Aliamphritea hakodatensis: one gene and its partner. The protein of the gene in region 2 interacts with the protein of the main gene of each other region in a pairwise test. Links are inferred from orthologs where the notes say so. Each region holds a gene or a part of one and is shown on either strand. Other genes may lie near its edges. The genes, in order: typA and rlmKL.

What was found.
Region 1: the proteins of rlmKL (region 2) and typA interact in binary tests that used the Escherichia coli proteins (3 or more experiments, as listed by UniProt). The link is inferred for Aliamphritea hakodatensis from one-to-one orthologs.

The regions. Positions count from the first base shown.
Region 1 is NZ_AP025281.1:4,079,704-4,089,491, reverse strand. Bases 6,863-9,788 are described here. They hold typA (translational GTPase TypA), read right to left. Parts: upstream 9,272-9,788; coding sequence 7,454-9,271; downstream 6,863-7,453. Other genes in these bases: pip (prolyl aminopeptidase), read right to left, coding at 6,863-7,305. Outside these bases: PCI15_RS18755 (FdhF/YdeP family oxidoreductase), read right to left, coding at 1-986; PCI15_RS18750 (acyl-CoA thioesterase), read right to left, coding at 1,227-1,658; bioA (adenosylmethionine--8-amino-7-oxononanoate transaminase), read right to left, coding at 1,694-3,004; PCI15_RS18740 (AEC family transporter), read right to left, coding at 3,116-4,009; dtd (D-aminoacyl-tRNA deacylase), read right to left, coding at 4,013-4,450; Na+/H+ antiporter NhaC, read right to left, coding at 4,636-6,114; more of pip, read right to left, coding at 6,355-6,862. UniProt on the Escherichia coli protein: A 50S ribosomal subunit assembly protein with GTPase and nucleotide-independent chaperone activity, required for 50S subunit assembly at low temperatures, may also play a role in translation.
Region 2 is NZ_AP025281.1:3,038,745-3,048,566, forward strand. The notes cover bases 4,561-7,520. They hold rlmKL (bifunctional 23S rRNA (guanine(2069)-N(7))-methyltransferase RlmK/23S rRNA (guanine(2445)-N(2))-methyltransferase RlmL), read right to left. Parts: upstream 7,153-7,520; coding sequence 4,969-7,152; downstream 4,561-4,968. Other genes in these bases: gltA (citrate synthase), read left to right, coding at 4,561-4,869. Also shown: PCI15_RS14020 (succinate dehydrogenase iron-sulfur subunit), read right to left, coding at 1-229; sdhA (succinate dehydrogenase flavoprotein subunit), read right to left, coding at 242-2,017; sdhD (succinate dehydrogenase, hydrophobic membrane anchor protein), read right to left, coding at 2,019-2,366; sdhC (succinate dehydrogenase, cytochrome b556 subunit), read right to left, coding at 2,360-2,737; more of gltA, read left to right, coding at 3,589-4,560; PCI15_RS14050 (BatR family protein), read left to right, coding at 7,670-7,879; PCI15_RS14055 (quinone-dependent dihydroorotate dehydrogenase), read right to left, coding at 8,007-9,035; PCI15_RS14060 (DUF2835 domain-containing protein), read right to left, coding at 9,110-9,328; PCI15_RS14065 (BatD family protein), read left to right, coding at 9,585-9,822. UniProt on the Escherichia coli protein: Specifically methylates the guanine in position 2445 (m2G2445) and the guanine in position 2069 (m7G2069) of 23S rRNA. Methylation occurs before assembly of 23S rRNA into 50S subunits.

The DNA of each region.
Region 1 (9,788 bases), 1.0 Mb from region 2 along the record:
AGTGCCAGATAAGCATCAACACCTTCGGCGTGCTGAGTCAGGAAGTGGTGGTCCAGCAGGCTGTTTTTGCCCATGGACTGACGTTCTGCATCCAGTTCCAGCAGGGCTTTGACTATGCCCCGTACCAAGGCCATGTCGCCGCCCAGTTTAGGCGTGTAGTAGTGCTTGCTGATTTCGGTATAGCCGTTGGTCAGCATTTCCATCGGTTTTTGTGGGTTGGTAAAACGCTCCAGACCCCGTTCCCGCAGGTTGTTGAAGCTGACAATCGTCGCACCACGCTTGGAGGCCTGACGCAGGGTGTCGAGCATCCGCGGATGGTTGGTTCCCGGATTCTGACCGAATACGAAGATGGCATCTGCCTGGGCAAAGTCATCCATGGTAACGGTGCCTTTACCGACGCCAATGGTTTCCTTCAGGGCAACACCGCTGGCTTCGTGGCACATATTGGAGCAATCCGGGAAGTTGTTGGTGCCGTAGCTGCGCACAAACAACTGATACAGGAAGGCTGCTTCGTTGCTGGCCCGGCCTGAAGTATAAAATTCTGCCTGATCCGGGTTGTCCAGCGCATTCAGGTGACGGGCAATCAGCTGGAAAGCTGCATCCCAACTGACCGGCTCATAGCGGTCGGTGTCGCGGTTGTAACGCATTGGTTCCGTCAGACGGCCCTGGTATTCCAGGAAATAATCACTCTGGGTATCCAGATAGCTGACGGTATTTTTGGCAAAAAAGTCCGCGCCGACTTTTTTCGCAGTGGCTTCCCAGTTAACCGCTTTGGCGCCGTTTTCGCAGAAGCTGACTTTATGGCCGGATTTCTGATCACCCCAGGCACAGCCCGGGCAGTCAAAGCCTTTATGCTGGTTGGTGCGCATCAGACTGCGAATGTTTTTTACCGGGTTCTCGCTTTTCAGCAAGTGCCTGGATGTACTGGCGAGCGCCCCCCAGCCACCGGCTGAGCCTTTATAGGTGGCGATCTTCTTTTTGGCCATTTTTGTTCCTTTAGGAATTATTATTGCCGTGTAAAACGGCTAAGCATAGAAATGGCGCTACTTGTACAGAAACTTGAAGAGTTTTGCAAATGATAATTATTATTAATAAAGCTTATGTCGTGACAAAAAAAGTTTTTGTCGGTAAGAAAACGCTTTATAAACCATCTGCGACCTAAGTGTGACAGGAGCGTCAGAGGAAAGGATGTGACCGGCGGTGATAACGCCGGTCAGGAAGACGGATCAGGTATCTTTACGGATGTTATCCTGGAACGCCTGGGGAATGCCGGTGACTTTCCGGGCTTCGTAATCAAAAAACACAATGCCGGTTTTGGCGTGGGCGATTTCGACGGCGGTTTGCTTGTTGGTTAACAGATAATAGATGTCGCAGCCGTATTTGTTAAAGTCCTCCACGGCGATATCTATCTGAATCTGTTCGCCGTGAAAGCCTTCTGCTTTATATACAATGGCTGAATCGGTCATGATGATGCCTAAGCCTTCAACATCCATCTCGGTGTAATTAAAGCCGGCCAGATAACGGACTCTGGCTTCGTGAATCATAGCGAGAACGGCGTCATTGCCTAAATGTCCGCCGTAGTTAATGTCACTGATCCGCACCGGCATATCGGTGCTGAAGCTGTAGTTGTCGGGCATGTCTATTTTTATACGGGCCATAAGTAAACTCCGTGCAGAATAGTGTTCCCCTGACGTTATGTGTTTTCCATCTGCACCAGTACCTGATGCATAGCACCGGTGAGAATCGCCAGGTCCTCATTACTCATAATATAGGGTGGCATCACATATACCAGCTTACCAAATGGTCTGACCCACACGCCAGCGTCAACAAATGCCTGTTGAATGCGGCGGGCATCTACCGGCTGTTTCATCTCGACGACACCGATCGCCCCCAGACAGCGGACTTCCGCAACTGAGTGCAGCTCCCTGCAGGGGGCAAGTCCCTGTTCGAGCTGTTGCTGAATGCGTTGAGTGTTGGTTTTCCAGTCGGATTCACGTAACAGCTTCAGGCTGGTGTTTGCAACCGCACAGGCCAGCGGGTTACCCATGAACGTCGGGCCGTGCATGAAACAGCCGGCACCGCCGGATGAGATGGTTTCGCCGATGTGGCTGGTGGTCAGGGTGGCGGCCAGGGTCATATATCCCCCGGTAATCGCTTTGCCCAGACACATGATGTCCGGGGCAATGCCCGCATGATCACAGGCAAACAGGGCACCGCTGCGGGCAAAGCCGGTGGCAATTTCATCGGCGATCAGCAGCACATCATACTCATCACATAGATGACGGGCGGTTTTCAGATATTCAGGTGAATAGAAGCGCATACCGCCGGCCCCCTGAACGATGGGTTCCAGTATCAGGGCAGCGATGTCTTCATGGTGTGCTTCGAACAGACGCTTCAGTTCTGCGCAGTCGTTTTCATCCCATTCTTCGTCAAAGCCGGTTTGTGGCGGGGGGGCAAAGAAGTGCTGAGGCAGGACTTCGGTGAAGATTTCGTGCATGCCGTTGACCGGATCACACACGGACATCGCACCGAAAGTGTCGCCGTGATAGCCGTTACGGATGGTCAGTAATCGGTGTTTGGTATTGGTTTTGCCTTCGTGGGCCCGGCGGGCATGCCAGTATTGAATGGCCATTTTAATGGCCACTTCAACGGCCACTGAGCCTGAATCTGCCAGAAATACCTTATCCAGATTAGCCGGTGTCATTTCCACCAGTTGTCTGGCCAGCTCGATGGCCGGCTGGTGGGTAATGCCGCCGAACATCACATGGGACATTTTATCAATTTGCTGATGAGCCGCCTGGTTCAGTTCAGGATGGTTATAACCGTGAATTACAGACCACCAGGAGGCCATGCCGTCGATCAGTTCGCGGCCGTCTTCCAGTGTGATGCGTACGCCTTCAGCGGATACCACCGGGTACATTGATGGCGGGCTGATCATAGAGGAATACGGGTGCCAGATATGCTGCTGGTCGAAACTGAGGTCTGCTGCGGTGATAGATGTCATGACGGTAATCCGGTTATTCAGGCGGGCAGGGGTAATGCGCCAAAAAAGAAACTGGCGCTATTACAGCGGGCTTTCACAGAGAAAGCAAACCGCAACCTTTCCGATCAGGGCTTAGCGTAAAACGAAATACAGGGTGGCGGGAATAAACAGCAGTGCACCAATATTGCCAATCAGTACGATGGAAGCAACCTGCCGGGGTTCCTGATTAAACTGCTCCGCCACAATGTAATTCAGGACCGCCGGGGGCAGTGCGCCGAAAAGCAGCAGATAGGCGTACTGTTCACCTTCCAGTTGTAACAGTGGCTGAAGCAGTAACGCAATCAGAATGCCTGCCGCCGGGCAGAGAACGGCGCCGAGCACACCGATTCGCCAGGCGCTGAAGTCCACGTCAATCAGACGCACGCCGAGAGTAAACAGCAGCAGGGGAATGGAGATCTGTCCGAGCATGTCCAGCGCGGTCGCTATGCCGGCGGGCATGGTCAGTTCCAGACTGCTCCAGCTCAGGCCGGCTATCGTCGCAATAATGATGGGCATCCGCAGCAACTTCAGCGGGTTGGTCCGCGGGTCCATCATGTAAATGCCGACAGTGAAGTGCAGGGTCATTTCCACAATGAATAACACCACGGCTGCGGGCAGGGCATATTCGCCGAAGGCCAGCAGGATCAGCGGCAGGCCGAGATTGCCGCTATTACTGAACATCATCGGTGGCAGAAAGGTTTTTGGTGCAATCTTAAGCAGTTTACACAGGGGCCAGAGAATCAGTCCGGAACCAAGAATAACCAGCGCAGCGCCCAGTGCCAGGGTTTTAAATGCGGGTAAATCGAATGACTTGGCCGACAGTACAAAGAACAGCAGCGCCGGCACGAAAATATCCATGTTGAGCTGGTTGGCCAGCCGCATATCCGGATTTTTCAGCCGGCCATAAAGGTAGCCGGAAAGCACGATGGTAAACAGCGGGAAAACCGTCAGAAAGATCCGTTCTGCCAGTGCGTAGGAGTCGGTCATTGATCAGCTTTCCAGCATGAAGGTGACCGGGCCGTCATTGGTCAGGCTGACCTGCATGTCCGCGCCGAACTGGCCGGTACCTACTTCATGATGCAGTTCACGGGCCTGCTTGACGAAGTAGTCATACAGTTCTTCACCTAATTGCGGAGAGGCACCGGATGAAAAGCCCGGGCGCATGCCTTTACGGGTGTCTGCGACCAGCGTGAACTGAGAAACCACCAGTAAACCACCTTCGGCCTGTTGCAGGTTGAGGTTCATCTTGCCATCGGCATCGGAAAAGATCCGGTAACCGAGCACTTTCTTCAGGAGTTTATCGGCATCGGCGGTGGTGTCGGTCCGTTCAACGCCGAGCAGTACCAGCATACCGGGGCCGATTTCACCGTGGCGCTCACCGTGAATGTCTACCGCTGCTGATGTAACCCGCTGGATAAGTGCTTTCATAGCCGTGCCTTGTATTTGTTATCAGAAAGTCAGGGAAGGCATGGTAGTGGTTTCAGTCGGGCCTGGCCAGTGAGTGGTCAGGCCAGTGAGAAAATAGTCAGAAAAATCAGAAGGCTTATGCTGAGGCAGGGCATAAAAAAAACGCCGTCTTAGGACGGCGTTGGCGGAGTTTGTATCTTAATTTTTCAGGATGCTGATTTGGCGTCCTGCAGGCTCAGCGCGTCATGCTCTTCTGCTTCAGCCTGTGCCAGCTCCTGTTGAGAGGCTTTCGGTGAGAAGCGTCCGGTTGCGGCGTAGAACAGGCCGATAATTGGCGACAGCCAGCAGGCAAAAGCCAGCGGAATGTAGAGCAGGTTTTCAAAGTTACCGTCACCGATACCCAGCCCCAGCGCGGTAATCACAAATGCGCCTCCGGCATTCCAGGGTACCAGTGGGGAAATCAGGGTGCCGCCTTCTTCGACCGCCCGGGACAGGTTCAGTTTTGAATAGCCTGCTTTAGTGTAGGCCGGTGCAAACATCCGTCCGGGTAATGCGATGGACAGGTACGGGTCGCCGGCCACCAGATTGGTTGCCACTGCGGAGCCGGTTGCCGATGCCTGCAAGCCAAAGAAGCTGTGGGTGCGACGCACCACGGCATCGATCAGGGTTTCCAGGCAGCGTGTCCGTTCCAGTGCACCACCGAAGCTCAGTGCGATCAGCACCAGTGTAATCACCCATGTCATGGAGGTAATGCCGCCCCGGTTGAGCAGGCCGTCGATTTCTGCAACGCCGGTGTCGATCTTATAGCCGGAATGCATGAAGTTGAAGATGTCATGCAGGGATATACCCTGCACGGTGACCGCCAGTACGGCACCCAGCAGCACACCGGCAAACAGCGATGGCAGCGCCGGCATTTTTTTCAGCGCCAGTACGATGACGACGACGGGTGGCAGCAGCAACAGCAGTGACAGGTTGAAATTGGCTGCAATGCCGCCGGTGATGCTTTCAATTTTAGAGAAATCTACCTGCTGGGAACCGATCAGGGTATAGCCAACGGTGGCATAGATCGCGAAGGCAATCAGCATGGCCGGCACGGTGGTAGGCATCATGTTGCGGATATGATCAAACAGGTTTACACCGGTTACGGCCGGAGCCAGGTTAGTGGTATCCGACAGCGGGGAAATCTTGTCACCGAAAAATGCCCCGGAAACAACCGCGCCGGCGGTCCAGTACATGGGAATATCAAAACCCGCACCGATGCCCATCAGGGCCAGACCGACAGTACCGGTGGTTCCCCAGGATGTTCCCAGAGATACCGAAACCACCGCGCAAAGCAGCATGCTGGCGGCAAGGAATATTTCCGGGCTGAGGATTTTCAGACCGTAGTAAATCAGCAGGGGAACGGTACCACTGGCGATCCAGATGCCGACAATCATGCCAACGGTCATCAGAATGGCGATGGAAGGTAAACCTACCCGAACGACGTGCAGGGCGCCGTCTTCGATGTCATCCCAGCGATAGCCGCGGCACCAGCCAATCAGGGCGGTAATTGCCAGACCGATCGCCAGAGGAATGTGCGGGGTGAAGTCACCGAAATAGAAAAGTTGAATGCCGAGAATGGCCAGCGTCAGCACAATTGGCAGCATTGCCATCATGAGGCCCGGCTTAGCAATTTTATTATTCATATGTTGCTCCAGGGGTTGTTACAGACTGTGGCAGGGCGATAAAGAGTATCCGAATGGCCAGCCACGGATTAATACTAAAGTCTTTGCCGGGAGCGGTGGTGAATGCCCTGTAAAACCTTGTAAACCGAATGTGAACCGTTGTTTACAGGGTGAGTTTTTAACGTGGTTTGATGGGTGTTACGGTGGGAAATACATGGGGACATTGCCGGGCTGAGGGGACTTTCAGCCCGACGAACTTATTCAGGCCAGTGAGAGGGAAAAGGTTTTGGTGGCCTTGATCAGATTATCAATATTGCCCGGCTCCATCAGGCTGTGGCCGGCGTCCCGGACAATGTGCAGCTCGGCCTGCGGGAGGGCCTGATACAGCGCATAGGCCTGTTGCAGCGGACACACCATGTCGTAACGGCCATGCACAATGACAGTGGGTATTTCGCTGATACGGTAGGCCTGTTCAAGAATCTGGTTGCCGGTGATGAAGCCTTCATTCACGAAATAGTGCGCTTCAAGGCGGGCCATGGCCAGGGCGATGTGCGGATCGGAATAGTGATCAACCACGTTAGGTTTAGGGTCGAGGGTTGAACAGCGGCCTTCCCAGACGGACAGCGCCTTGGCTGCAGACATCCGGGCGATCTCGTTATCTGATGTCAGGCGGCGATAGTAGGCGGTAAGGAGGTCGCCATGTTCCGCTGGCGGAATTTCGCCAATGTAATCCTGCCAGTAATCCGGAAAGACAGCGCTTGCTCCCTGCTGATACAGCCACTGGATGTCTTCCCGGCGGCACAGGAATACACCGCGCAGAATCAACCCGCAGACCCGTTCCGGATGGCGCTGTGCGTACAGCAGGCTGAGGGTTGCACCCCACGAGCCGCCGAACAGCAAAAACTGATCAATATTGAGGTGTTGGCGGATTTTCTCGATGTCTTCGATGAGATGATCGGTGGTGTTGTTATTCAGTTCTGCATGCGGGGTTGAGCGCCCGCAACCGCGCTGATCGAACAGGACAATGCGGTAGCGTTCCGGGTCAAAAAAACAGCGGTGCTGGGGGCTGGTGCCGCCGCCGGGGCCGCCATGAACAAAGAGTACCGGAATTCCCCGGGGGTTGCCGCTTTCTTCCACATACAGGCGGTGTTGGGAATCAACATCCAGTGAATGCAGTTTATAAGGGCTTATATCCGGATAGAGTGTATGCATTGGGCAACCTTGCTGTGCAGTTTAAGTACTGATGCTACTTAAAGAAATGAACTGAGTGCAAGGGGGAGTATAGCCCGGACAGTGAGTACTGTCCGGGCGGGAAGCGGTTTTTAAAGGTTAAAAACCGGCTTATCAGGCAGGTGCTGAATTACTTGGCAGCGCGGGCAGCACGCTTACGTTCGTTTTCAGTCAGCATCTTCTTACGCAGACGGATGAAGTTTGGTGTTACTTCAACCAGTTCGTCGTCTTCGATGAAGTCCAGTGCCTGTTCCAGTGTGAAGTGGATTGGCGGCGTCAGCTGGATGTTTTCATCTGTACCGGAGGCACGTACGTTGGTCAGCTGCTTACCTTTAATCGGGTTAACGGCCAGGTCGTTGTTACGGCTGTGAATACCCAGCAGCATGCCTTCGTAAACGTCGATGTTAGGTACAACACACAGACGGCCACGGCTTTGCAGGTTCCACAGAGAGTAAGCCAGTACTTTACCGGATACCATGGAAACCAGTACACCGTTGTTACGGCTGACCACTTCACCGTCTTTTACCGGACCGTAATGGTCGAAGACAGAGGTCATGATGCCGCTGCCGGATGTCATGGTCATGAACAGTGAACGGAAACCGATCAGGCCACGGGAAGGCATCATGAAGGTCAGGCGTACACGGCCTTTACCGTCAACTTCCATGTTGGTCATGTCTGCTTTACGTTTGCCCAGCTCTTCGATGATGCTGCCCTGATGCTGATCTTCAACATCAATCATGACAACTTCGAAAGGCTCCTGAATCTCACCGTCGATTTCCTTCTGGATTACTTCCGGACGGGAAACACCCAGCTCAAAACCTTCACGGCGCATAGATTCGATCAGTACTGACAGGTGTAATTCACCACGGCCGGATACTTTGAATTTCTCAGGGGAGTCACCCGGTTCAACGCGCAGTGCTACGTTGTGGATAAGTTCACGGTCCAGACGATCCTTGATGTTACGGCTGGTCACGTACTTACCGTCCTGACCGGCGAAAGGTGAATCGTTCACCTGGAAGGTCATGGATACCGTCGGTTCATCAACAGACAGTGCTGGCAGCGCTTCAACCTGAGCAGGATCACACAGGGTGTCGGAAATGTTCAGCACTTCGATACCGGTTACGCAGATGATGTCGCCGGCACGGGCAGTGTCAACGTCAACACGCTCAAGACCCAGGTAACCCATGATCTTCTGAACTTTACCGTTGCGGACAGCACCTTCTGAATCGATAACCTTAACTGGCTGGTTCACCTTAACTGTTCCGCGGGTAACACGGCCAACACCGATAACGCCCACGTAGCTGTTGTAGTCCAGGGCGGAAATCTGCATCTGGAACGGACCTTCAGTATCAACTTTAGGCGGCTCAACATGTTCAACGATGGCTTCGAACAGCGGTGTCATGTCTTCAGACAGGTCGTCAGCTTCCAGACCCGCGATGCCGTTCAGGGCAGACGCGTAGATGATCGGGAAGTCCAGTTGCTCATCGGTGGCGCCCAGGCTGTCGAACAGGTCAAATACCTGATCAATAACCCAGTCAGGGCGTGAACCCGGACGGTCAACCTTGTTAACAACAACGATAGGGCGCAGGCCCTGATCGAATGCCTTCTGGGTAACAAAGCGGGTTTGTGGCATCGGGCCATCAACCGCATCAACCAGCAGACATACGCAATCAACCATCGACAGAACACGTTCTACTTCACCACCAAAGTCGGCGTGGCCCGGGGTATCTACGATGTTGATGTGGTAGTCATTCCATTCAATGGCGGTGTTTTTCGCCAGAATGGTAATACCACGCTCTTTCTCCTGGTCATTGGAGTCCATGATACGCTCAGTGCCTTCATCACGGCGACCCAGGGTGCCGGACTGGGAGAGCATTTTGTCGACCAGGGTGGTTTTACCATGGTCAACGTGCGCAATGATTGCGATGTTTCTTAGTTTTTCGATCACGTCTGAGAACCTGTGCAGACAAAATAAATAAGGCGCGCATTATACATGAATGCGGGCAAAGCTGTGTGTTTCTTATTCATGTTTTGAAAAAATCACCAAAATGTCACATTAAATGACTGATTTAACGGGCTGACACAGGGCACAGCGGTAAAACTGCAGTAATATTGTGCGGCGAAAATAATGACGACCGGCGCTGGTTACCTGTATGCCCTGTTATGGGGCGCGTGCTTTTTGTTTGCACTATATTGGTGCGGTGTGGTTGGCTGATCCGAGGCGTCGTTATAAAGAGCACTTATTGAATGTCTGTAGTACGGTGTTTTGTACCGCAAAAGCAGATAAACAGGTAACGGGTAGGAAAGTCTCTGAAAGTCAGGCAGTTATTGGCACCAGTGGGGTTTTTCAGGCGGTTTTATGCTGGGAATACTGTTTAAGTGACGGTTTTTTTATCCGTTTTCAGTATCTGTTTTTGAATGTTGGCACGTGCTTTGCTTTTAGACTTGCCCATAACGGTAGTCGC
Region 2 (9,822 bases):
GCGGCGTAATACACGCCAGACCGTTCTTACCGTTCATATTCATACCGTCGGAACCACAAACACCTTCACGGCACGAACGGCGGTACGCCAGAGACGGATCCTTATCTTTCAGCAACTGCAGAAGATCCAGAACCATGATGTCCTTACCACCAGGAATGTCGATATGGACATCCTGCATGTAAGGCGCATCATCAACCTCAGGATTATAGCGATATACACTTACTAACATCGTGGCAACCCCTTAATACGTTCGAACTTTTGGCGGGAAGGCATCTACTGTCTTCGGCGCAAAGTTAACAGCACGCTTGGTGATCTGTTGCGTTTGCGGGTGATACAGTGAGTGACACAACCAGTTTTCATCATCACGCTCGGTGTAGTCGTTACGGGCATGCGCACCACGACTTTCCTTACGGGTAATAGCAGCGATTGCCGTTGCCTCAGCAACTTCCATCAGGTTTTCCAGTTCCAGCGCTTCAATACGGGCCGTGTTGAATGCCGCGCTCTTATCTTCCAGATGAAGATCAGACACCTTGGCACGCACTTCCTTAAGCAGCTCCAGACCTTTCTCCATGCTTTCGCCTTCACGGAATACACCGAAATACAGCTGCATGGTCTTCTGCAGTTCAGCACGAACCTCAGCAACCTTTTCACCACCGGTTGAATTGTTCAAACGGTTCAGACGCGCCATCGCACGTTCCAGATCAGCTTCGCTGGCCGGCGCTACTTCGTAGCCCTCACGCATCTGCTTCTCAATCTGGATACCGGCCGCACGGCCAAATACCACCAGATCAAGCAGCGAGTTACCGCCCAGACGGTTTGCACCGTGTACCGATACACAGGCAACTTCACCGCAGGCAAACAGGCCGTCGATGATGGTATCGTTACCGTCCGCATCCGCACCGATCGCCTGACCACCGATATTGGTGGTGACACCGCCCATCATGTAGTGACAGGTCGGAACAACCGGAATCGGCTCTTTAATCGGATCAGCATGCGCAAAGGTACGGGACAACTCAAGGATACCCGGCAGCTTGGCATTCAGGGTATCAGCCCCAAGATGATCCAGCTTCAGGAATACGTGATCACCTTCCTCACCGCAACCACGGCCAGCCAGAATCTCCAGCACCATAGAGCGGGCAACCACGTCACGGCCAGCCAGGTCTTTCGCGTTAGGCGCATAACGCTCCATGAAGCGTTCGCCATCCTTATTGACCAGGTAACCACCCTCACCCCGGCAACCTTCGGTTACCAGTACGCCGGCACCGGCAATACCGGTTGGGTGGAACTGCCACATTTCCATATCCTGGGCCGGTACACCGGCACGCAGACTCATGCCCATACCGTCACCGGTATTGATCAGCGCATTGGTTGTGGACTGATAGATACGGCCTGCACCACCGGTCGCAAGCACGGTCGCTTTAGCCTTGATATACACTGTTTCACCGGTTTCGATGCAGATCGCGATAACACCAACCACCGCGTCATCTGCATTCTTAACCAGATCAACCGCATACCACTCATTCAGGAAGGTGGTACCGGCTTTAATATTACCCTGGTACAGTGCGTGCAGCAGCGCATGACCGGTACGGTCAGCGGCCGCACAGGTCCGGGCTGCCTGCCCACCTTCACCAAAGTTTTTAGACTGACCACCGAAAGGACGCTGGTAAATACGGCCTTCTTCAGTACGGGAAAACGGCAGACCCATGTGGTCCAGCTCAAATACCGCCTGCGGGCCTACAGAACACATGTATTCGATCGCGTCCTGGTCACCGATATAATCGGAACCCTTGACGGTATCGTACATGTGCCAGCGCCAGTCATCGTTCGGATCCGCACTGGCAATCGCACAGGTAATACCACCCTGCGCAGACACCGTATGCGAACGGGTTGGAAATACTTTTGTAATACACGCAGTATTCAGGCCCGACTGGGCCAGTTGCAGCGCGGCACGCATACCGGCACCACCGCCACCAATTACAATCCCGTCAAAGGTCAGGGTACGTAACTTGCTGCTCATCTTATGCTCCCCACAGGATCTGAACACCCCAAACAACGTAGATAAAGGTCAGCAGACCACACGCAGATTGGAACAGAAAACGGATACCGGTTGGCTTGATATAATCAGTCGAGATAGACCACATTCCGATCCAGGCGTGTGCCGCCAGAGACAGGATTGTCAGCAGCGTAAAGATACGCATCACCGTGCCCTCAAACAGGCCGCTCCACTGGTTGTAATCCAGATCCGGATTCATTAACAGATAACCGATCATGAAGATCGTGTAAGCAAGCAGTACGACAGCCGTTACACGCTGGATCATCCAGTCATATAAGCCGCTGCGACCAAAACTTGTAATTGAAGTTACCATATCCATACTCCTGCCAGCAGAATTGCGATAGCCGCAATAACTAAAGTCGCTTTGGCGGCCTTCTGTCCAGACTCCAACTCTTCACAATGACCAAAATCCATAATCAGATGTTTGATACCGGCAAAGAAGTGATACAGCAATGCTGAAACCAATCCCCAGGCAATCAGCTTCGCAAAGAAGCTCTCCGTCAGCATCTGTGCGGCAGCGTTAAAACCCTGCTCAGACTCAAGAGACATCCCCAGGGCATACAGCATGAAGAAGGCACCAAAAAATAGTGCCAGACCAGTTGCACGATGCAGAATGGATGTAATCGCCGGTAATGGCTGTTTAATAGTTCGTAGATCTAAGTTTACGGGTCTTTTCTTGTTCACGGCTCTTGTTCACACTTTATTGGTTAGCCCGATCGCAGGGCTAAGTTATAAAAGGGTAGTGTTCAAAGACAAAGTAAGTACCTCGGTCCAACGCCTACACCCCTTTAAATACGGGCCTGCAAGCTGGTGCGAGAGTATACCAGCTCGCACTAATATTACAATTAAGCAACAGGCCTCTAAGCCCTTTGTCTAGGTACTTACAGCCAGATCACACGATCAGAAAACAGCCAAAAAAGCCCCCTTCAGCACCTAAATCGTTTTCCTCAATGCGACAGAAGATGTCGCATCCACCATCGTAAAACCCGCGCCATACTTGGCCTCAGGCAAAATTGATTAACCTGCATAATAGTGTCAACATTCCGGCTTCTCCACTCGCGATGGGTACTGTTAATTTTTTTTTAAAAACCTTCTTTTTACACCCTGCCGGCAACGACATTCAGAATCATACAAAAGTCGCTATCTGCGGCATAAACTTCTAAATACTCACTTAACAAACACCGCCTAACTAACTGAAAAACATCAATAAACCCAAAAAACAGACACATCAACACCTCATGCTGCACCGCAACACAGAAATCCGAATATAAATTGACAATTTCGTGTAAGTCTCTATATTGTCTGGGTCCTATTACGAGCAGAGACTCAGACGAAACCCTGAAAAAAGCTTGGCAATCTGCAGAAATTGTTATCAATCTGCCGGTTGGACCAAGAGCGGTTTCCCTAACGTGACTAGTATTACAGGAGCCTCTGAGCAAACCCGACCGCCTGCTTATATATAGCCAGCGCCGGTCCTGCGGTTCCCTCAAAGGCTCTTGAGTCATTCAGATAACCAGAAATGATAGGAGCCTCTAATGGCTGACAAGAAAGCACGCTTAACGGTCGATGGTCTCGAGGAAGTCATCGAACTTCCGGTTTATACCGGCACCACAGGTCCCGATGTGGTTGACGTACGCGCTCTGACTAGCAAAGGCCTGTTCACTTATGACCCGGGCTTCGTTTCCACCGCAGCCTGCGAGTCCAGCATCACTTATATCGATGGTGCCAAAGGTGTACTGCTGCATGGCGGCTACCCGATCGAACAGCTGGCAGAAAATTCCGATTACCTGGAAGTCTGCTTCTTACTTTTAAACGGCGAACTGCCAACCCCGGAACAGAAAGAAGTCTTCGTTAAGACTGTTAAGAACCACACCATGGTTCACGAACAGATGACACACTTCTTCAACGGCTTCCGCCGTGACGCACACCCAATGGCGATCATGGTAGCGGTTGTCGGCGCACTGTCCGCCTTCTACCACGATTCTCTGGATATCGACGATGCGCACCACCGTGAAGTGTGTGCTTTCCGTCTGATCGCCAAAATGCCAACCATTGCTGCCATGTGTTACAAATACAGCATTGGCCAGCCCTTCCAGTACCCGCGTAACGAACTGGATTATGCAGACAACTTCCTGCAGATGATGTTTGGCAACCCGTGTGAAGACTATGTAACTAATCCGGTACTGGCTAAAGCCATGGACCGCATCTTCCTGTTACACGCAGATCACGAACAAAACGCATCCACTTCTACCGTCCGTTTAGCAGGTTCTTCCGGCGCTAACCCATTCGCCTGTATCGCATCCGGTATTGCTGCCCTGTGGGGACCTGCGCACGGCGGTGCAAACGAAGCCGTACTGACCATGCTGCAGGAAATCGGTGACGAATCTAACATCGATGAGTTTATTCAGCGCGCGAAAGATCCTGAAGACTCTTTCCGCCTGATGGGCTTCGGCCACCGTGTTTACCGTAACTTTGACCCTCGCGCCAAGGTTATGAAGCAAACCTGTGACGAAGTACTGGCTGAACTGGGTATTGAAAACGATCCTTTCCTGAAGATCGCCAAGCGCCTGGAACAGATCGCCCTGGAAGATGATTACTTCATCCAGCGTAAACTGTACCCGAATGTAGACTTCTACTCCGGCATCATCCTGAAGGCTATCGGTATCCCAACGAACATGTTTACCGTTATCTTCGCTCTGTCACGGACAATCGGCTGGATCTCTCACTGGAGCGAATTCCACAGCGGCCCGAACAAAATCGGCCGCCCGCGCCAGCTATACACCGGCCCGACCAAGCGCGATTACGAGAAAAAGTAATCCCGCTGACAAGCCACAAAAAAGGCCATCATATGATGGCCTTTTTTATTCTCTTCAGAACCGGCTACACCGGCAGTCGCTGACCGCAACTCCCCTGCTTTACTCCGGCTTTACAAACTCAAAACAGCAGTGAATTTTAGCATTACGCTTAAAATCCAGATCGATGGTTGAGCGGGTAATATCTTTAACCTGATAACGCTGCTGCAACGCCTCATCCAACTTAAAGCGGCGATAGTTATTCGAAAAGATAAGCTTACCGCCTGGGCGCAGCAACTGCATCGCCTGATCCACCAGCATCACATGATCGCGCTGCACATCCAGCACATCATGCATGCGCTTAGAGTTCGAGAAGGTCGGCGGATCCATAAAGATCAGATCAAACTGCTGGCCCTTTTGCGCCTTCAGCCACTTGATGCAGTCTTCCTGCAAAAAATGATGGCGGGTTTCAGCAAAACCATTAAGCGCAAAGTTCTTACGCGCCCAGCCAAGGTAAGTTGCCGACATATCAACACTGGTGGTCGAACGCGCACCGCCCTTAGCCGCATGCAATGAAGCCGTCGCTGTATAACTGAACAGGTTCAGAATATCCTTACCGGCAGACTCTTGCTGAATCTGCAGACGCACCGGACGGTGATCCAGGAACAGCCCGGTATCCAGATAATCCTGGAGATTGACCAGAATCCGGCAGCCACCCTCCTGCACCTCGAAGAAATGCTCAGTCGCATTCTGCTTTTCATACTGACTGCTGCCCTGCTGACGGCGACGCTGTTTCAGCACCACCTTATCTGCTGGCATTTCCAGCACGCCAGGCAAGACCTGCATCACTTCCTGCACGCGTTCAAAGGCTTTAACAGTATCAACACTCTTAGGTGCAGCATATTCCTGCACATGGAGCCAGTCACCGTAACGATCGACCGCAACGGCATACTCAGGCAGATCAGCATCATAGATCCGGTAACAGCTGATATCCTGCTTACGGGCCCATTTACCCAATTGCTTTAAATTCTTCTTCACCCGGTTAGCAAACATGGTCGCCCCTTCGGACAACGCAATGGCACCGGCTTCAGTTTTATACTTTTCCTGATCCTGCTGTGCTTTCTCTTCAGCCTGCGCGACTTCTTCAGCAGTACGGGCGCGGATATCAAACATCAGCAACTGGCTTTCCAGCGCACCATTATACAGCTTGTAACGCTTATCTACCGCCAGCTTCATCATCTTGCACAGCTCTGGATTACCGGTAAATACCGCGGCTCGCCAGCCGGCAAAATCCGCCTTAAGACGCTCACCAAGATGCTGATAGAGAAAATACAGTGTCGGCTCATCACCCAGACGCTCACCGTACGGCGGGTTAGTCAGCAACAAACCCTGCTCCATTTTCGCAGGACGCGACAGCTTGGCCAGCTCGCGGCGCTCAAAATGCATCAGGTGATCAACCCCTGCACGGCTGGCATTCTCCTGCGCGGTCGCCAAAACCTTAGCATCGGAATCGAAACCGGCCAGCTTAATATTCACTGCCGCCAGACCCGCATCACGGCGCGCCTGTGCCTCTTCCACCAGCTCCCGCCATACAGATGCCTTATGTTGCGGCCAGTGGGTAAAACCAAATTCACGGCGCTGCAGACCCGGCGCAATATCTGCCGCCATCATCGCCGCTTCAATCAGCAAGGTACCGGAACCACACATCGGATCGATCAGCCCCTGCCCCTGCGCATAAAAATCCTGCCACTGGCTGCGGTATAAAAGCGCCGCCGCCAGGTTTTCCTTCATCGGTGCTTTACCTGCCTGCAAACGATAGCCGCGACGGTGCAAGCTGTCACCGGACAGGTCCAGACAGATCCGTAACTTACCCCGGTTCAGACGTACATTCACCCGTAAATCCGGGCGCACACGGTCAACGGATGGCCGGCGTCCGGTCTCTTCACGGATCTGATCGACAATCCCGTCCTTCACCTTCTGAGCACCAAAGCGGCTGTGACTGATGGCCTGTGACTGACCGGAAAAATCCACCGTCAGCGTACCACTGGCCCGCAGGTGATCCAGCCAGCTCACCGCACGCACCGCCTGATACAGGTCATCAGCGGTTTCAACTTCACCGGCTTCATGCAATACCAGCAAGACCCGGTTAGCCACCCGCGACCACAGACATACCCGGTAAGCCTCAGCCAGCTCGCCGGCAAAACTCACCCCTGCCAGAGTCTGACGGCAATCCGTCACCCCCAGAGATTCAAGTTCATTAAATAAAACAGGCTCCAGGCCTTTGGGACAGGTAGCAAAAAAATTCATATCAGACAGGTATTCAAATAGATGGATGCGGGACACAGATAGTCAGGACACGCATGGTAACGCGCCGGCCGGCATAACACCAGTCAAACAGCCCCTGACGCCTGTCAGCATCACCTTCCCCACTCCGGCACCATTAGATCAGAATCACCAAAAGACAACTCGCATAAGGACAAATGAGTACAAAAATTGCGCCATATCAGATGAAAATATTTCAAACATCTATTTAAAAAATACCCGCGTAGATTAACTGCTTGAAAACACGGCATTATTGCAACTGCGAAGATTACAAATTTATTAAAAGCCAACCGTTAATATGCTTTTTTAATTACACAGCGAAGCTGAATTGAGTATAAATGGTGGAGTGCGATGTTCAGAGGCAAGATCACTCTGCCCCTGATTCACAGAGAAATGGATAGCTATTATTGCTGGCAGATAATCAAGAGTCACCCGACAGCTAAGGGATTCCAGAGGACGGCTATCCTGCCTTCAATGTTAAACCTTAAAGAGAGGTTGTCTTATGAAAAGACAAAAGCGAGATCGTTCCTCCGTACTATTCAACCGTGGTTTTCAGGCAGGCCTGATTGGTAAATCCCGGGACGAGTGTCCCGTTAACAACGTCAACGATTTACGCAGTCACTGGATGAGTGGCTGGAGAGAAGGCCGCGAAGCGCACTGGAACGGTCAGTCCGGGGTCTCAGCTATTAACATCAACCCGTCTCTTCATTAACACCCCACAGAATCCTGCCCAGCCTTACGGCAGCAGGATTCAGCTATAACACTCACTTTTCCTAACCCATTAAAAAAGGGCCTGAAACGCTGTTTCAGGCCCTATTTTTTTATCCCGGCAAGATAACTCAGCTATCGCCCAGCTCAGCTATCGCCTGAACAGAATCCCGGATAAGCGCCGGCCCCTGATAGATGAAACCACTGTAAATCTGCACCAGACTGGCACCGGCTTCAATTTTTTCCCGGGCATCAAAACCGTCGGTAATACCGCCCACACCGATAATCGGTAACGCGCCGTCCAGCTCACGGGCAAGAATCCGCACCGCTCGTGTAGAACCGCTGCGAACCGGTGCGCCACTCAGACCACCAGCCTCATCACCGTGCTGCAACCCTTCCACCCCTTCACGGGACAATGTGGTATTGGTTGCAATCACACCGTCAAGCTCGAACTGCTTCAGGGAGGCTGCCACCAGACCGAATTCTTCTTCGTTCATATCCGGCGCGATTTTAACGGCTACAGGCACATACTTACCGAACACCTGTGCCAGCTTGGCCTGCTCTTCCTTAAGGTTTTCCAGCAGCTCATTCAGTGAATCACCAAACTGCAGATTGCGCAGGCCCGGTGTATTGGGCGAGGAAACATTCACAGTAATATACGTCGCTTTATCGTAGACCTTACGCATACACAACAGGTAATCATCCAGCGCACTTTCAACAGGGGTATCAATATTCTTACCGATATTAATGCCCAGCACCCCGTTGTAACGGCTTCTGGCCACATTCTCTAACAGGGTATCCACGCCCAGATTATTAAACCCCATCCGGTTAATAATCGCGTGCTGCTGTGGCAGACGAAAAATCCGCGGCTTCGGATTTCCCGGCTGAGGCCGCGGCGTTACCGTGCCCACTTCCACAAACCCAAACCCCAGCGCAGACATCGCATCGATGGCGACAGCATTCTTATCCAGACCTGCAGCCAGCCCCACCGGGTTTGGAAAGTCGATTCCCATCACATTCACCGGCAACTCCGGCTGCTTGCACGCCAGTAACTTATTCAGTCCGCTGCTGCCCATCAGCTGCATACTTTTCAGAGTCAGGTCATGGGAAACTTCAGGATCAAGCTGAAACAGTGCAGAACGAGCGAGTTGATATAACATTGGCGGCCACATATCGGTTTAAAATTCAGGCGGCATTATAAGCAATCGGTGAAACAGAGTAAAAAGCCATCCCCTTATAAACGCCGGATATCGCTAAATTTTCCCCCTTCATCAAAACGAATCACAAAACTGCCACTGATTCCGCTGTGTAACAAAAACGGCCGCAGTATCTCTGCGGGGAACCGGATACGCCGGCCATCCCGGCTGCGGGCTACGACATTTTTCGCCGTCCCCCGGTAATGCTGTAAAAACTCTTCGCTACTCAGGCTGATATCAACAATAATCTGCTGCATAATCCCGCTTAAAACTGATCATAAAATTACCGTTATTTTATATCAGGAAAAGATCAGGATTCCATGATAACCGGTAACAAAAAGACATCCGGACACCCCAGGCAACTCATATTCGCCGCTTTTTAATACCCGCCTCCTGTGACCACTGGGATTTACCGAAAACCCCGTTATAATCCTAAGCTTAAACTTCCGGTGCCCGCATCCGAAAAACTGCCGGCATCTATACTATCAGCGCAACAGGACTTCACCTGCCAGCATGCAACGCTTACTTAATTTCTCAGTCATTCTGTCAGGTGCCTTAAGCCTGTTTTTTTCCGGCCTGCTGCAGGCGCAGGTAAGCGTTTATCCTGACCGCTATGCCATCAACGAGAATGAAACCGTGCTACTGACCGTCGAAGTGGATCAGCGCAGTGCCCGTCGGCCGGATTTTTCCCCCCTGAATAAAGACTTTCATTTCCTTGGCAGCAAGCAAATGAGCGTATCCAGCCACACCA